2 regions of the Amycolatopsis sp. WQ 127309 genome follow, and region 1 is predicted to be linked to the other one. Evidence: riboswitches for the same ligand, from Rfam matches in the RefSeq annotation. Region 1 holds a riboswitch; the other holds the start of a gene.
What was found. Region 1 has a riboswitch for thiamine pyrophosphate ahead of thiO (glycine oxidase ThiO). Riboswitches for the same ligand answer to the same signal wherever they lie in the genome.
Positions count from the first base shown of each region.

Region 2: linked by a shared signal. The riboswitch ahead of MUY22_RS05115 (thiamine ABC transporter substrate binding subunit) and the one ahead of thiO (glycine oxidase ThiO) in region 1 are both predicted to bind thiamine pyrophosphate.

Region 1 covers NZ_CP095481.1:1,788,770-1,796,414, forward strand. The annotation lists gene thiD (bifunctional hydroxymethylpyrimidine kinase/phosphomethylpyrimidine kinase) at 1-763, shown strand, start outside; gene MUY22_RS07945 (ion transporter) at 1,084-1,887, shown strand; gene MUY22_RS07950 (MarR family winged helix-turn-helix transcriptional regulator) at 1,884-2,315, opposite strand; gene MUY22_RS07955 (thiazole synthase) at 2,414-3,172, opposite strand; gene thiS (sulfur carrier protein ThiS) at 3,174-3,374, opposite strand; gene thiO (glycine oxidase ThiO) at 3,374-4,450, opposite strand; TPP riboswitch at 4,444-4,549, opposite strand; gene thiE (thiamine phosphate synthase) at 4,682-5,341, shown strand; gene MUY22_RS07975 (hypothetical protein) at 5,404-6,144, opposite strand; gene MUY22_RS07980 (threonine/serine dehydratase) at 6,291-7,238, shown strand; gene MUY22_RS07985 (MFS transporter) at 7,263-7,645, opposite strand, start outside.
Region 2 covers NZ_CP095481.1:1,217,684-1,225,328, reverse strand. The annotation lists gene MUY22_RS05160 (DNA-3-methyladenine glycosylase 2 family protein) at 1-778, opposite strand, end outside; gene ychF (redox-regulated ATPase YchF) at 893-1,975, shown strand; gene MUY22_RS05150 (hypothetical protein) at 2,012-2,287, shown strand; gene MUY22_RS05145 (ArsR family transcriptional regulator) at 2,339-2,920, shown strand; gene MUY22_RS05140 (hypothetical protein) at 2,920-3,387, shown strand; gene MUY22_RS05135 (hypothetical protein) at 3,384-3,767, shown strand; gene MUY22_RS05130 (DUF1330 domain-containing protein) at 3,764-4,051, shown strand; gene MUY22_RS05125 (helix-turn-helix domain-containing protein) at 4,062-4,427, shown strand; gene MUY22_RS05120 (4a-hydroxytetrahydrobiopterin dehydratase) at 4,837-5,121, opposite strand; TPP riboswitch at 5,154-5,263, shown strand; gene MUY22_RS05115 (thiamine ABC transporter substrate binding subunit) at 5,285-6,337, shown strand; gene MUY22_RS05110 (ABC transporter permease) at 6,313-7,645, shown strand, end outside.

The DNA of each region.
Region 1 (7,645 bases):
GCAAGCGGATCTGCGCACGTTCCTGACCTGCGGCGTCCACGGCCTGGTCGCGGTCACCGCCGTCACGGTGCAGAACACCCTGGGCGTGCACGACCGCGCCGACCTGCCGCCGCACATCGTGGCCGGGCAGATCGAGGCCGTCGCGGCGGACATGGGCGTCGGCGCGGCCAAGACGGGCATGCTGGCGTCCGCGGAGATCATCGACGCCGTCGCGGCGGCGTGCGACAAGGCGGAGATCGGCCGCGACGAGAAGATCCCGTTCGTCGTCGACCCGGTCGCGGCCTCGATGCACGGCCACCCGCTGTTCGACGACGCCGGCCTGCGCGCCCTGCGCGACGAGCTCCTGCCGCGCGCGACGGTGCTCACCCCGAACCTCGACGAGGTCCGGCTGCTGACCGGGATGACGGTGAAGGACCGCGAGGGCATGCACACCGCGGCGGTGGTGCTGCACCGGATGGGCCCGCGCTACGTCCTGGTCAAGAGCGGCCACCTGCAGGCGGACCCGGAGTGCGTCGACCTGCTCTTCGACGGCTCGACGTTCGTGGAGCTGCCGGGCGAGCGCTACCCGACCCAGCACACGCACGGCGCGGGCGACACGATGGCGTCGGCGCTGACGGCGGGCCTGGCGAAGGGCATGCCGGTGGTGGAAGCGGCCCGCTACGGCAAGTGGTTCGTCTCCCAGGCGGTCGAGCACGCCTACCCGATGGGCGCCAAGGTCGGCCCGGTCTCGGCCTTCTGGCGGCTGGCACCCGAAGAGCGCTGAGCACCGGCACGACTTGCGCCCGAAGACCCGCTGGTCGCCGCCATTCGCGCACGAAACCCTCCGCTGGGGCGACCGAATCAGGCTGTCCGGCAGCCGGCCCCCGAAGATCGCGGGTCACCCCGCCGCGGCCGCACCCTTCCTGCGGCCCGTGCCCGGGACCCGGGCAAACCGGTCGCCGGCGCCCGCGCGACACGGCACCGCGCGGGCGCCCGAACCACACCAGCCTCGGCCTTCTGGCGGCTGGCACCCGAAGAGCGCTGAGTACCCGTCCGGTTACCCTTTCCTCGTTTACTGATCCTTGACCACAACGGGGGACGGCCTTGACCGGGCGCGAACGGGTCGCGAGGTTCCTCGAGGACCGCCGCTTCCAGAACTTCATCATCGCGGTGATCGTGTTCAACGCGGTCACCCTCGGCATGGAGACGTCGACGTCGCTGATCGACGGCTACGGCGGCCTCCTGCACACCCTCGACCACATCGCGCTCGGCATCTTCGTCGCCGAGCTGCTGGCGAAGTTCTACGCCTACCGCGGCGCGTTCTTCCGGGACAACTGGAACGTCTTCGACCTGCTGGTCGTCGGCATCGCCGTGATCCCGGCGACCGGGCCGTTCGCGGTGCTGCGGTCGCTGCGCGTGCTCCGGGTGCTGCGGCTGATCTCCGTCGTGCCGTCGATGCGGAAGGTCGTCTCCGGGCTGCTCGCGGCGATCCCCGGGATGGCGTCGATCGCCGCGCTGCTCGGGCTGATCATCTTCGTCGCGGGGGTGATGGCGACCAAGCTGTTCGGCGTGATCTCGCCGGAGAACTTCGGCGACCTCGGGACGTCGTTGTTCACGTTGTTCCAGGTGATGACCGGTGAGGCGTGGCCGGACATCGCGAAGGAGATCATGCAGCAGGCGCCGATGGCCTGGATCTTCTTCGTCGTCTACATCCTGGTGTCCAGCTTCGCGGTGCTGAACCTCTTCATCGCCGTCGTGGTCAGCGGCATGGAGGACGAGCTGCGCCAGGACATCCGCGAAGAAGAGGCGAAGCAGGCCGCGACGCAGGCCGAAGCGAACCGCGAGATCCTCGAAGAGCTCCGCGCCCTGCGCGCGGAGCTGGCCGAGCTGCGGCAGAACGCCGCTTAGCGGTCTTCGTCGGCGATCAGCGCTTCGAGCGCCGGGAGTGCCGTGGTCAGCGCCTCGCGGTGCTCCGGCGACAGCTTGTCGAGCCGCCGGTTCAGCTCCTGGACGCGCGTCGACCGGACGCCGGACACGAGCCGCTCGCCCTCTTCGGTGGCCTTCGCCAGCCACGCCCGCCGGTCGACCGGGTCGGACTCGCGGCTGACGTACCCGGCCTCGACCAGGGACGCGATGATCCGCGACATGGTCGCCGCCGCGACGCCCTCCTTGGCCGCGAGGTCGCCGAGGCGCAGCTGGCCGGCGTGGACCAGCGTCGCGAGCGCGGAGATCGCGCCGTGGCCGGGGCCCGGCACACCGGCCTGGCGCAGTGACCGGGACAGCCTTCCCACGGCGAGGTACAACCTGCCCGAGGTGTCCTGAACCGATGTGGTCACGGCTGGCTCCTTCTGCCCTCACCCGTGCGCGGGTGCGCCGGAAAGTTCCGTCTACCTTACGGGTTGGCGGTGCAGGTTCGGTGTTAAGGCGCTCCGGTTCACCGCGGCGGGCTCGACGCCTGCGCCCAGAAGCGCTGCGGCACCCGTCCCGCGCCGCGGGCCAGCCGTCCGGCGACGACGGCCGACCGCATCGCCGCGGCCATCCGCTCGGGATCACTGGCCCGGGTGACCGCGGTGGACAGCAGGACGGCGTCGCAGCCCAGCTCCATCGCCAGGGTGGCGTCCGACGCGGTGCCGATTCCGGCGTCGAGGATCACCGGGACGCTCGCTCGCGAGACGATCAGCTCGATGTTGTGCGGATTCCGGATCCCGAGGCCGGTGCCGATCGGCGCGCCCAGCGGCATCACGGCGGCGCAGCCGGCCTCCTCCAGCCGCAGCGCGAGCACCGGGTCGTCGTTCGTGTAGACGAACACGGTGAACCCGTCGGCGGCCAGCTGCTCGGCCGCGTCGAGGGTTTCGACGGGGTCCGGCAGCAGCGTCCGGTCGTCCGCGTGGACTTCGAGCTTGATCAGATCGGTACCGAGCGCCTCGCGCGCCAGCCGCGCGGTGAGCACGGCCTCGGCGGCCGTGCGGCAGCCCGCGGTGTTCGGCAGCAGCTCGATCCCGAGGCGCCGGAGCAGTTCCAGGACGCCGGAGCCGCCCTCGGCGTCGGCGCGGCGCATGGCGACGGTCGTCAGCTCGGTGCCGGACGCGACCAGCGCCCGTTCGAGCACAGCGAGGTTCGCCGCGCCGCCGGTGCCGATGATCAGCCGTGACGACAGCTTGTGCGTGCCGATGACGAGCGGTGCTTCGTCCACTTCAGCCTCCCTGGACGGCGGTGAGCACGTCGAGCGCCGCGCCCTTGGGGACGGCGGTGGCCGCCCAGTCGCCGCGGCGGACGACCACGCCGTCGACCGCGACGGCGATCCCGGGCCGCTGCCCGCCGGCGGCGTCGAGGACGTCGGCGACGGTGGCGTCGTCCGGGAACTCCGTCCACTTGCCGTTGAGCTTGATCTCCATCACACGTGCTCCTTCTGGTGCAGGCGGGCGGGTGAAGCCGCTTCGACGCCTTCGGGCGGCTTCTCACCTTCGAGCCAGGCGACCACGGCGGCCGCGGTCACGGGGGCCAGCAGCAGGCCGTTGCGGTGGTGCCCGGTCGCGGCGTAGACGCCGTCGTCCAGGACGCCGAGGTACGGCAGCGCGTCACGGCTGCCGGCGCGCAGGCCCGCGGCCGTCTCGACCAGCTCGTACTCGGTGATCGCCGGGAAGACGCGCTCGGCGCCCTCGATCAGCTCGCGGACGCCGCGCGCGGTGACGGCCTGGTCGAAGCCCGCTTCGTACTGCGTCGCGCCGAGGACGAGCTCCTGGTCGCCGCGCGGGACGAGGTAGATCGGCCGGCCTTCGACCACGGCGCGGACGGTCCGCGTCGGCGGCGGCAGGCAGCCACGGCGCGGTTTGAGGCGGAGGATCTCGCCCTTGAGCGGGCGGACGGCGTCGGCCAGTTTCGGGTGCAGCCGCCCGGTCCAGGCGCCGGCGGCGAGCACGACGGCGTCGGCGTCCGGGATCGTTTCGACGCGTTCGCGGACGAACCGGACTTGGTGGTTGACGCAGGCCGCGTACAGCGCGTTGAGCAGTTTCCGGTTGTCCACGGCCAGGTCGCCGGGCACGTGGAGTCCACTTCGGACGGATCCGACGCCGGGTTCGAGCCGCTTGGCCGCGCGCCCGGTGAGGCGTTCGGCCGCGCGGCCGAGGGACTGCAGGTGGCCGGCGAGGATGTCGAGGTACCCGGCGTCGGCGCTGTCGAAGGCGACGACCAGCGTCCCGTGCTCGGCCAAGCCGGGATCGACGCCCTCTTGCTTGAGGTCGGCCGCGAAGCCGGGCCAGCGGCGGAGGGACTCTTCGCCGAGGGCGAGGACGTCTTCCTCGCCCGGCCAGGCCTCGGTGACCGGGGCGAGCATGCCGCCGGCCAGCCAGGACGCGCCACCGCGCACGGGTTCGGGGTCGTGGACGGTGACCGCGTGACCGTTCGCGGCCGCGCGCCACGCCGCGGACAGGCCGATCACGCCGGCACCGACCACGGCCACGGTGTTCGTCATGGGATCACGCTCCCTGCGCCGGCATGACCCGGATCAGGTTCCACGGTCGGAGCGGCAGCTCCCTCTCAGCCCGTGCCTCGGGCTCCCGTGCGGACTCCGTCACCCTACTGTGCCGTTCGTTACCAGTCCAACCACAGTCACGGCCGGATGGCTTTCGTGGCAACGGCACGTACCGCTCGAGGCCGGCCTGCTTTTGGCCGGACCGGTAACCGGCCAGGTACGGTCGCCGCTATGCCCGCCCTCTCCGGTGACAAGATCCGCGCCCGCCTCGACACCGCGCGCCTGTACCTGTGCACGGACGCCCGGACGACCCGCGGCGACCTCGCCGCGTTCGCCGACGCGGCCCTGTCCGGCGGCGTCGACATCATCCAGCTCCGGGACAAGACCGGCGCCTTGGAAGCCGCGGGCGAGATCGCGGCGCTGGAGGTGCTGGCGGAGGCGTGCGAGCGCCACGGAGCGCTGCTCTCGGTGAACGACCGGGCGGACGTGGCCCTGGCGGTCGGCGCGGACGTCCTCCACCTGGGCCAGGACGACATCCCGGTCCCCCTGGCCCGCCGCATCGTGGGCGACGACGTGGTGATCGGCCGCTCGACACACTCTCTTGACCAGGCTGCGGCCGCTGCTTCCGAGCCGGGTGTGGACTACTTCTGCACAGGCCCCTGCTGGCCGACGCCGACCAAGCCGGGCCGCTCGGCACCGGGCCTGGACCTGGTCCGTTCCACGGCCGCCGCCGCGGTGTCCCGGCCGTGGTTCGCCATCGGCGGCATCGACGTCCCGAGGTTGCCGGAGGTCCTGGCGGCGGGAGCGTCGCGGATCGTGGTGGTCCGGGCGATCACGGAGGCGGAGGACCCGGCTGCGGCAGCCCGCGAACTGCGCTCCCACCTGCTCTGACCCTGAAGTCCGTGAAGGACTCCTTACCGGCTCTTATGGCCGGTAAGGAGTCCTTCACGGCTTTACGGGGTCGGGGTGGACGCCGCGCCCTGGCTGGTCGGGGGTGCCGCCGAGGTTGTCGGCTTCTGCGACGTCGTACTCGGCGTTGTCGGGGTTGTGGTCGGCGTGTCCGACGAGGTCGTCGGTGGGGTGTTCGACTGGGTCGTCGTCGGCGACGTGTCCGTCGGTGAGTCCTGGGTGTCGTTCGTCGAGGTCGAGGGCGTCGTCGACGGGGTCGGGGTCGAGGGGCCCGAGCCGCTGCCGAAGATCTTGCCGATGCCCGCTCCCGTGCCGCCCGCCACCTTGCCGCCCGTGGCCGCGTCCACGCTGACCATCGCCAGGATCGCCACCGCGAACGCCACCACGCTCGTGCCGATGATCAGCGGCCAGCGCAGTTTGCGCAGCCTGCCCGGCTCGTCGTCCGGACCGTCCGTGGGCAGGTCGTCCGGGCGCTTCAGCCGGACCGTGGGTTGCTCGGCCAAGGGCACCTCGGCGCCACCTCGGCGGCGGATCCCCGACGTCGCCAACTGGCGGGCCTTCGACGCGGCCGCGCGCGTGCGCTGCAGTGAGCGCAGGTACACCTCGCCGCCGACCGTGGTGATCACGCTCGCCACGCCCGCGCCGGCCACCGTGCCCGCCACGCCGAGCGTCGACCCCAGCAGCGCCGCCGTCACCGCCGCGAGCGCCGCCGCCATCACCTGCGCGATGCGCAGTCCTGACTTTGCTTCCTTCGTTTCGGAAGTCGCTGCGTTCTCCTTGCTCATGATCCCGATCCGGTAGTAAGTCTTCTCCCCTGTCCAACGTGTAAGGCGCGCGGGAAACTCCCTGCGTTGCCGCGGCGTGAGGAGCGCCACGTTGACCGTCCACTATGGACAGTGTAAACCGAACGGTTTCTTGACATACTCGGCACATGGAACTGGTCACGATCTCCGACATCGAGGCGGCCGCGAAGCGCGTCGAAGGTGTCGCCGTGCGCACGCCGCTGTTGCTCCAGACGTGGGACCCGCGCGGGTCCTTGTGGCTCAAACCCGAGAGCCTGCAACCGATCGGCGCGTTCAAGGTGCGCGGCGCGTTCAACGCGATCGGCACCCTCGACGACGCGACGCGCGCCCGCGGCGTCATCGCCTACTCGAGCGGCAACCACGCGCAGGCCGTCGCGTACGCGGCGCGGCAGTACGGCGTGCCCGCGGTGATCGTCGTGCCGGACGTCGCACCGCGGATCAAGGTCGAGGCCACCCGCTCGTACGGCGCCGAGGTGATCGAGGTGCCGATCGGCGAACACGAGGCCAAAGCGCACGAACTGGCCGCCGAACGCGGGCTGACCCTCGTCCCGCCCTACGACCACGCGGCGATCATCGCCGGGCAGGGCACCGCGGGCCTGGAGATCGCCGAAGACCTGCCGGACGTCGACGTCGTGCTGGTGCCGGTCAGCGGCGGCGGGCTCGCCGCCGGCGTCGGCACCGCGATCAAGGCGCGCTGCCCGCGGGCGCGGGTCATCGGCGTCGAGCCCGTGCTGGCCGGTGACACGACCGAGGGCCTGCGGCTGGGCCGCCAGGTCGACTGGCCGATGGCCGACCGCGCTCGCACGATCGCCGACGGCCTGCGCGCGCAGCCGTCCGAGCTGACCTTCGCGCACCTCACGAAGGTCGTCGACGCCATGGTGACGGTCACCGAGGACGAGATCCGCGACGCCGTCCGGACGCTGGCGCACAAGGCCCGCCTGGTCGCCGAGCCCAGCGGCGCGGTGACGACGGCGGCCTACCTGCACCACGCGGCCGAGCTGCCCACCGGCCGCACGGTGGCGATCGTCTCCGGCGGCAACATCGACCCGGCGCTGTTCGCGGAGATCCTGGCCTGACCCGCTCGGCCCGCATGGGCCCCGTCAGGAGCCGGCGGCCGGGGCCCCTCGGCGCACGTGTGTCGGCGGGCCCTCGACGCCGCAGCTGAAGCACTCGCCCAGGTGGGGCGACTCGTCGGCGACCGGAGGCGCGGCCGGCGGCGCGGGCGCGGGGGTGGGCGGCGCGAGGACGCCGTTGTGGATGCCGAGCGCGATCAGCCCGCCGGCGATGGCCAGGACCGCGCAGATGATCAACGCCGTCCGCCAGCCCGCGGTCAGCGCGACCGGGTCGTTGTACGCCTCGCCGGTCAGCCCGGCCGCGGCGGGCAGCACCGCCACCGCCAGCAGGCCGCCGGAGCGGGCGATCGCGTTGTTGACGCCCGACGCGACGCCGGCGTAGCGGTCCGGGGCCGCGGCGAGCACCGTCG
Region 2 (7,645 bases), 570 kb from region 1:
CGCCGGTGCCGTGCGCGAGGCGCAGCGTGCGGGTGTACGTGCCGTCGGTGACGTCCTCGACGCCCGGCACCGCCTGGTCCGCGAAGAAGCGAAGCAGCCCGAAGGCGTCGAAGGGTGGTCTGAACGGCAGTCGCAGGCTGAGCCGCGTTCCGCCTACGTCTCCCTGACGTCTACGCCGCGAAGCAGCGAAGGCGCGAAGCTGCGAAGGCGTTGTCGCGAACACTTCGCGGATCGTCTCGTTGAACTGCCGCACGCTGGAGAAGCCCGCCGCGAACGCGACGTCGGTCAGCGGCAGCTCGGACATCTCGATGAGCAGCCGCGCCGAATGCGCGCGGTGCGCCCGGGCGAGCGCGAGCGGGCCGGCGCCCAGTTCGGCGGTGAGCACGCGGCCCAGCTGACGCTCGGAGTAGCCGAGCCGCCGTGCGAGACCCGGCACGCCTTCGCGTTCGACCGTCCCGTCGGAGATCAGGCGCATCGCCCGCGCCGCCAGGTCGGCGCGCAGGTTCCAGTCCGGCGACCCGGGCACGGCGTCGGGGAAGCAGCGGCGGCAGGCGCGGAAGCCGTTGGCCTGCGCGGCCGCCGACGTCGGGTAGAAGCGGACGTTCTGCTCCTTCGGCGTCGACGCCGGGCACGACGGGCGGCAGTAGATGCCGGTGGTGCGGACCGCCATGATGAACTGGCCGTCGAACCGCGGGTCGCGGGCGGTGACGACGCGGTAGCAGCGCTCGGCGTCGCGCCAGAGCGCCGGGGCCTCGGCGACCGCCGTGTTCGGAACCATGAATCCCACCCTGCCAGCAGGTCAGCGCCGCGGCTGGCGGGAATCCGACACGGCGTTCGGCCTGGTCGCGAGCCCTGGCGGCCGCCGCGGACCGGCCACGTAGACTTCGGGGTCGTGAGCCTCACCCTCGGTATCGTCGGTCTGCCCAACGTCGGCAAGTCCACCCTGTTCAACGCGCTGACCCGCAACGACGTGCTCGCCGCGAACTACCCGTTCGCGACGATCGAGCCGAACGTCGGCGTGGTCCCGCTGCCGGACCCGCGGCTGGACAAGCTCGCCGAGCTGTTCAAGTCGGAGAAGATCGTGCCGGCAGTGGTGTCCTTTGTGGACATCGCGGGCATCGTGAAGGGGGCCTCCGAGGGCGCCGGGCTGGGCAACAAGTTCCTCGCGAACATCCGTGAGGCCAACGCGATCTGCCAGGTCATCCGCGTGTTCGACGACCCGGACGTGATCCACGTCGACGGCAAGATCGACCCGCTGAGCGACATCGAGACGATCAACACCGAGCTGATCCTGGCCGACCTGCAGACGCTCGAGAAGGCCGTCTGGCGCCTGGAGAAGGAAGCGCGGACCAAGAAGGAAGCGAAGCCCGCGCTCGAGGCTGCGCAGAAGGCGAAGGAGATCCTCGACAGCGGTCGCACTCTCTTCTCCGCGCAGAAGGACGTCGACCTCGAACTGCTTCGCGAGCACAGCCTCCTGACGACGAAGCCGTTCCTGTACGTCTTCAACGCCGACGAAGGCGTCCTTACCGACGAAGCCCGCCGCGAGGAGCTGACGAAGCTGGTCGCGCCGGCCGACGCGGTGTTCCTCGACGCGAAGGTCGAGCAGGAGCTGCTGGAACTGGACGACGAGGAGTCCGTGCGCGAGCTGCTCGAGTCGGTCGGGCAGCCGGAGCCGGGCCTGTACTCGCTGGCCCGCGCCGGGTTCCACACGCTCGGCCTGCAGACGTACCTGACCGCGGGCCCCAAGGAGTCGCGCGCCTGGACCATCCCGCAGGGCGCGACCGCCCCGCAGGCCGCCGGCGTCATCCACACGGATTTCGAGCGTGGCTTTATCAAGGCGGAGATCGTCTCGTACGCCGACCTGATGGACGCCGGCTCGATGGCGGCGGCGCGGGCCGCGGGCAAGGTCCGCATGGAGGGCAAGGACTACACCATGGCGGACGGCGACGTGGTGGAGTTCCGCTTCAACGTCTAGATCCGTGTCGGCCCCACGCCGCAGGTTGGCCGGGTGATGAGCGACCTGGCTGCCGTCCTCGAGGAGCACCTCGCCGCGCCGTTTCCGTCGGCGGTCAGGCGAGGTGAGGTTTACGGGTCCGTGTGCGCCGTGATGATCGACGCCGACATCTGCGGATGGGCGAGCCGGGCGGGATCACTGCCGCCGGGCGCGCGGATGTCCTTCGCGCGTGCCGCGGGCGGGCTGAGGTCGTCGCTGGCGGAGTTCCCCGCTGCGGGGCGGCCGTACTACGAGCGCCTGCTGGTCATCGCCGACCTCGCGCTGGCCGAGTAGCGGCTTGTTGCTGGTTGTTACTTTCATTGGACGCAGGATATACTGCGTTCAATGAAAGCTTCGCCGAGCTTGCTGCCCCTGCTGCGTTCGCGCATGCAGGGTGAGCTGCTCGCGCTCGTGCTCCTGCACCCGGATCGCGAGTACAGCATCACCGAGCTCGCCGAGGCCTGTGGTGTCACGCCCACCGCCGTTCTGCGTGAAGTCGAGCGGCTGACCGGTGGCGGGATCCTGGAAGACCGGCGGGTGGGCCGCAGCCGGCTCGTCAAGGCGCGTACCGACACCCCGCTCTACCCGCCCCTGAGCGAGCTCATCGCCGTCACCTTCGGGCCGTTGCCGCTGCTCGCCGAGGCCCTGTCCGGGCTGGCCGGCGTGCGTGAGGCCTACATCTACGGCTCCTGGGCCGCGCGCTACAACGGTGAACCCGGTCTTCCGCCCGGCGACGTCGATGTCCTCGTGGTCGGGTCGCCCGATCCGGACGCGCTCTTCGACTCGGCGGAACAGGTGTCGCGGCGGCTGGGGCGCGAGGTCAACGTCCACCGGGTCTCGCCCGAGTCGTGGGCGGCGAGCACCACCGATCCGTTCCTCACCAGCGTGCGTGAGCGTCCGCTGGTGAAACTCAGCCAGGAGACCTGATGCCGCAGTGGAACCAAGGCCGTGAACGGATCGACGCGTTCCTCGCGCGCGGCGCCATCGAGCACGTTCCGGCGTCGCGGGAGGCGGCCGAGGCCGAGCTCGTCAGGGCCCGTACGCACCTCGCGTCGGCGCGGCAGCTGCAGGACACGGATCCGGAAGGCGCCTACACGCTGGCCTACGACAGCGCACGGCGCGCGCTGGCCGCCGTCCTGCAGAACCAGGGGCTGCGGGTGACGAGCCGAGGTGGGCACGTCACCGTCTACGAGGCGGTCCTCGCGCAGCTGGATCCGCCGATGGGGCCGGTTTTGCGGCCCTTCAACCGGATGCGGGTCCGGCGCAACGAAGTCGCCTACCGGTCTTCGGAGGCGCCCTCGGTGACCGCGGAGGACGTGACGGCCGACGTGGCGAAGGTCGAGGCCCTCATCGAGGTCGCCGAGAAGGCGATCCCGAACATGCCACGCTATTGACCGCGGGACGCCGGCCGCTCACCCCGCGCGAGAGAGCGGTCCTGGACCTGCTGCTGGCGACGGACTTTCCCGGTGCCGCGGCCCTTCGCGCCCAGGCGCGCACGGCCGAGGTGACCGGCCGCTGCCCGTGCGGCTGTCCCACGATCGACCTCGCCGTCGACGAAACCGTGACGGTGGCCGACGTCGGGAGCCGGGTCGCCGTGGACGTCGACGTGGCGGACGGCGGGCTCATCCTGTTCGTCGACGAAGGCCGCTTGTCCGGCCTCGAATACTGGAGCGTGGCCGACGAGACGCCCGTCGAGTTCCCGCCGCCGGAAGAAATCCGGGTAGTGACAGCACCAGGTGAGGGCTCCGGAGTTCTGCCACCCTCGGAACCGTGAGCGTCTACGTCATCTCCGAGGTCGAGATCCTCGATGAAACCGCGGCCCAGCGCTACCGCGAACTCGCCCAAGCGTCGATCACGGGGTATCAAGGGCGCTACCTCGCGAGGGGCGCGACACCCACCGTTCTCGAAGGGGTCTGCGACAAGCGCGTCGTCCTCGTCGAGTTCCCGGACCGTGAGACGGCCGAACGCTGGTACGCCTCCGCCGAGTACGCCGAAGCGCTCGAGCTGAGCAAGACCGCGCTGCGACGGCGGTTGCTGCTCGTCGACGGCGTGGCCTAACGTCGGCCGGGTGGAGCCGCTGACCGCTGATCTCTTCGCGCCGCAATGCCCGTCGGCCGACACGCCGTTCCGGATCGGGGACAAGTGGGGCGGCATGGTCGTCGTCTGCCTCAAGGACGGGCCGCGCCGCTTCTCCGAGCTGCGCGTGCCGCTCCGGAACGTCAGCCCGAAGGTGCTCACCGAGACGCTGCGGTCCCTGGAGCGCGACGGGATGATCACCCGCAAGACCTACGACGAGAACCCGCCGCGCGTCGAGTACACGCTGACGGACCTGGGCCGGACCCTGTTCGAGCCCATGGACCGCTGCCGCGAGTGGGCGGAGAAGTACCTGCCGAGCCTGCGAGAAGCCCGGCAGGCCTACGACCGGGCGGACTAGCCGAGGAGGCCCATCAGCGCGATCGTGATCAGCACGACGGCGGTCGCGAGGGCGTTGATCCAGGCGCGCTGGGTGGCGGTCAGGGCGGCGGTGGCGGGGGTGCTGTTCATGGCGTTTTCCCTACGAGCGGGCCGATGCTTCCGCGGGTTCAGCGCGTTGACCATGCCGAGTGTTAGCAGCTGTGACGAAGCTCACCCGATCATGTCGCTGACCAGCGGAAACGGCACTCAGCCGTCCGAGTGACGGTGACTGCGGACGGTGAACCAGAGCACCCCGCCGGCCGCGGCCACCATCGTCGCGAATGCCACTGTGCCCACTACGATCGCCTGCGTCATATCTGCCTCTCGGTGCGAAGTCCTTTACCGAGAGACGCCGAACGCGGGCTTTCGTGCACTCAGAGTAGCCGGGATCACAGTCCGTCGAGGGTCTCGTTGATCTGCTTGGCCAGCGCGAAGTCCTTTTTCGTCAGCCCACCTGCCGAATGCGTGCTGAGGTGGAAGGTCAGCGTGCGCCAGCGGATGTCGATGTCCGGGTGGTGATCGGCGGCCTCGGCCAGCACCGCGACGCGGTCCACCACCTCGATCGCCTTCGGGAAGCTCGGCAGCTCCACCTCGCGCCGGATGACCTTGTCGTGCCGGACCCACCCGGAGAGCAGGGCCCGGTCGGCCTCGTCGTCGCTCAAGATTTCCGTCATGGCTCCATCGTCCAACGTCCTGGACTAAGGTGCACGGTTGCCACGGGAGTCCGGTGAGCCGGGCTGAGAGGCGGGGTGACCCGCGACCGTTAGCACCTGATCCCGGATCATGCCGGCGAAGGGAGGGCTTTCCCTCCTCGTCCGGCGAAGTGCAGGAGGGTAGATGAAACGCAGTGCTGTTCGCGCCGCGACGGCCATCGCCGTCGTCAGCGTCGTCACAGCGGCGTGTTCGCTGTCGGACGGGTCCGGTGACGCGAAGCAGACGCCCACCGTCACCCTGGTGACGCACGACTCCTTCCTGGCGCCGCAGGAGGTGCTCGACGCCTTCCAGCAGCAGTCGGGCATCAAGATCTCCGTGCTCAAGCAGGGCGACGCCGGCTCGCTGACCAACAAGCTCGTGCTCACCAAGGCGAACCCGGTCGGCGACGTCGCGTACGGCGTCGACTCGACCTTCGCCTCGCGCGCGCTCGCCGAGGGCGTCTTCGAGCCCTACACCAGCCCGGAAGCCGACCGCGGGCCGCAGCGCTACGCCGTCGACCCGGAGCACCGGCTCTCGGCGGTCGACGTCGGCGACGTCTGCGTCAACGTCGACACGAACTACTTCACGGCCAAGGGGATCCCGGCGCCGGAGTCGTACGACGACCTGGCCGACCCGAAGTACAAGGACCTGCTGGTCGCCGAGGACCCGGCGACGGCGTCGCCCGGGCTCGCGTTCCTGCTCGGCACCGTCGCGAAGTACGGCGAGGCCGGCTGGAAGGACTACTGGACCAAGCTGAAGGCCAACGGCCTCAAGGTGGTCAGCGGCTGGGAAGAGGCCTACACGAAGGAGTTCTCGGGCTCGTCCGGCAAGGGGCCGCGGCCGATCGTCGTCTCGTACGCGTCGTCGCCGGCCGCCGAGGTGGGCGACGACGGGAAGCCGCGGACGAAGGCGCTGCTCGACACCTGTTACCGGCAGGTCGAGTACGCCGGGGTGCTGGCAGGCGGCAAGCAGGAGGAGAACGCGCGCAAGGTCGTCGACTTCCTGCTTTCGCAGCAGTTCCAGGCGACCGTGGCGGCCAACATGTACGTCTACCCGGCGCGCCAGGGCGTCGACCTGCCGGCGGGCTGGGCGCAGGTCGCGCCGCTGCCGCAGAAGCCGCAGGCGCTGACCGCGGACCAGGTGCAGGCCGGGCGTGAGAAGTGGATCGGCGAATGGCGCACGCTCGTGCAGTCGTAGCGCCACCCAGGACCGCACGCGGCATCGGCCTGGCGCTGCTCGGGCTGGCCCCGATCGGTTTCCTGGTGGTCTTCTTCGCCTGGCCGGTGCTGGCGATCATCGGCCGCGGGTTCGCCGCGGGCGGGCTCGACGTCGTGCTGGGCGACCCGCAGACCTGGCGGCTGGCCGGCTTCACGGTGGCCACCGCCGCGGGCTCGACGGTCGTCGCGGTGCTGGCCGGGCTGCCGGTGGCGTTCCTGCTTTCCCGGGTGCGGCTGCCCGGCGTCGGCCTGGCGCGGACGCTGGTGCTCGTGCCGTTCGTGCTGCCGACCGTGGTGGTCGGGCTGGCGTTCCGGGCGCTCTGGCCGGACGGCGGCGTGCTGCCGATCGTGCTGGCCAACGCGTTCTTCAACGTCGCCGTCGTCGCGCGGACCGTCGCCGGGCTCTGGGCGCGGCTGGACTCGCGGACGTCCGACGCCGCGCGGGCGCTCGGCGCGTCACCGTGGCGGGCGTTCCGGTCGGTGACGCTGCCGGCGCTGGCGCCCGCGATCGCGTCCGCCGCGGCTGTCGTATTTCTGTTCTGCGCCACCAGTTTCGGCGTCGTGCTGATCCTCGGCGGCGCGCGGTACCGGACCCTGGAAACCGAGATCTACCTCCGGACGGTCGACCTGCTCGACCTCTCCGGCGCGTCGGCGCTTTCGCTGATCCAGTTCGCCGCGGTCGTCGCGGCGCTGGTCGTCGGCGGGCTGGCGCGGCGGCGCAAGGAAGGCGCCAGGATCGGTTCCGGCGCCGCGCGACGCCCTCGCGGCGGCGAATGGTGGGTCGTCGGCGCGGCGGGCGTCGTGCTGGCGCTGCTGCTGACGCCGATCGTCGCGCTGCTCGCGGAGTCGGTGTCCACTTCGGACGGCTGGAGCCTCGCGGGGTACCGGGCGCTCGCGGGCACCGGCGAGAAGGGCGCGTTGCAGGTGTCCGGCTGGGACGCCGCGCTGAACTCGCTGAAGGTGGCGATCGACGCGACGTTGCTGGCGCTGGTCGTCGGCGTGCTCGCGTCGGTGGTGCTGGTGGCGCTGCGCCGGTCGCCGGCGCGGGCCGCGCGCGGGCTCGGCGAGACGCTCGACGCCGCGTTGATGCTGCCGCTCGGGGTGTCCGCGGTGACCGTCGGGTTCGGGTACCTCGTGACGCTCGACGCGCTGCCCGGCGACCTGCGGACGTCGCCCTACCTGGTGCCGCTCGCGCAGGCGCTGGTGATCATCCCGCTGATCGTGCGGATGGTGCTGCCGGTGCTGCGTTCGGTCGACGTCCGGCTGCGGCAGGCCGCGTCGACGCTCG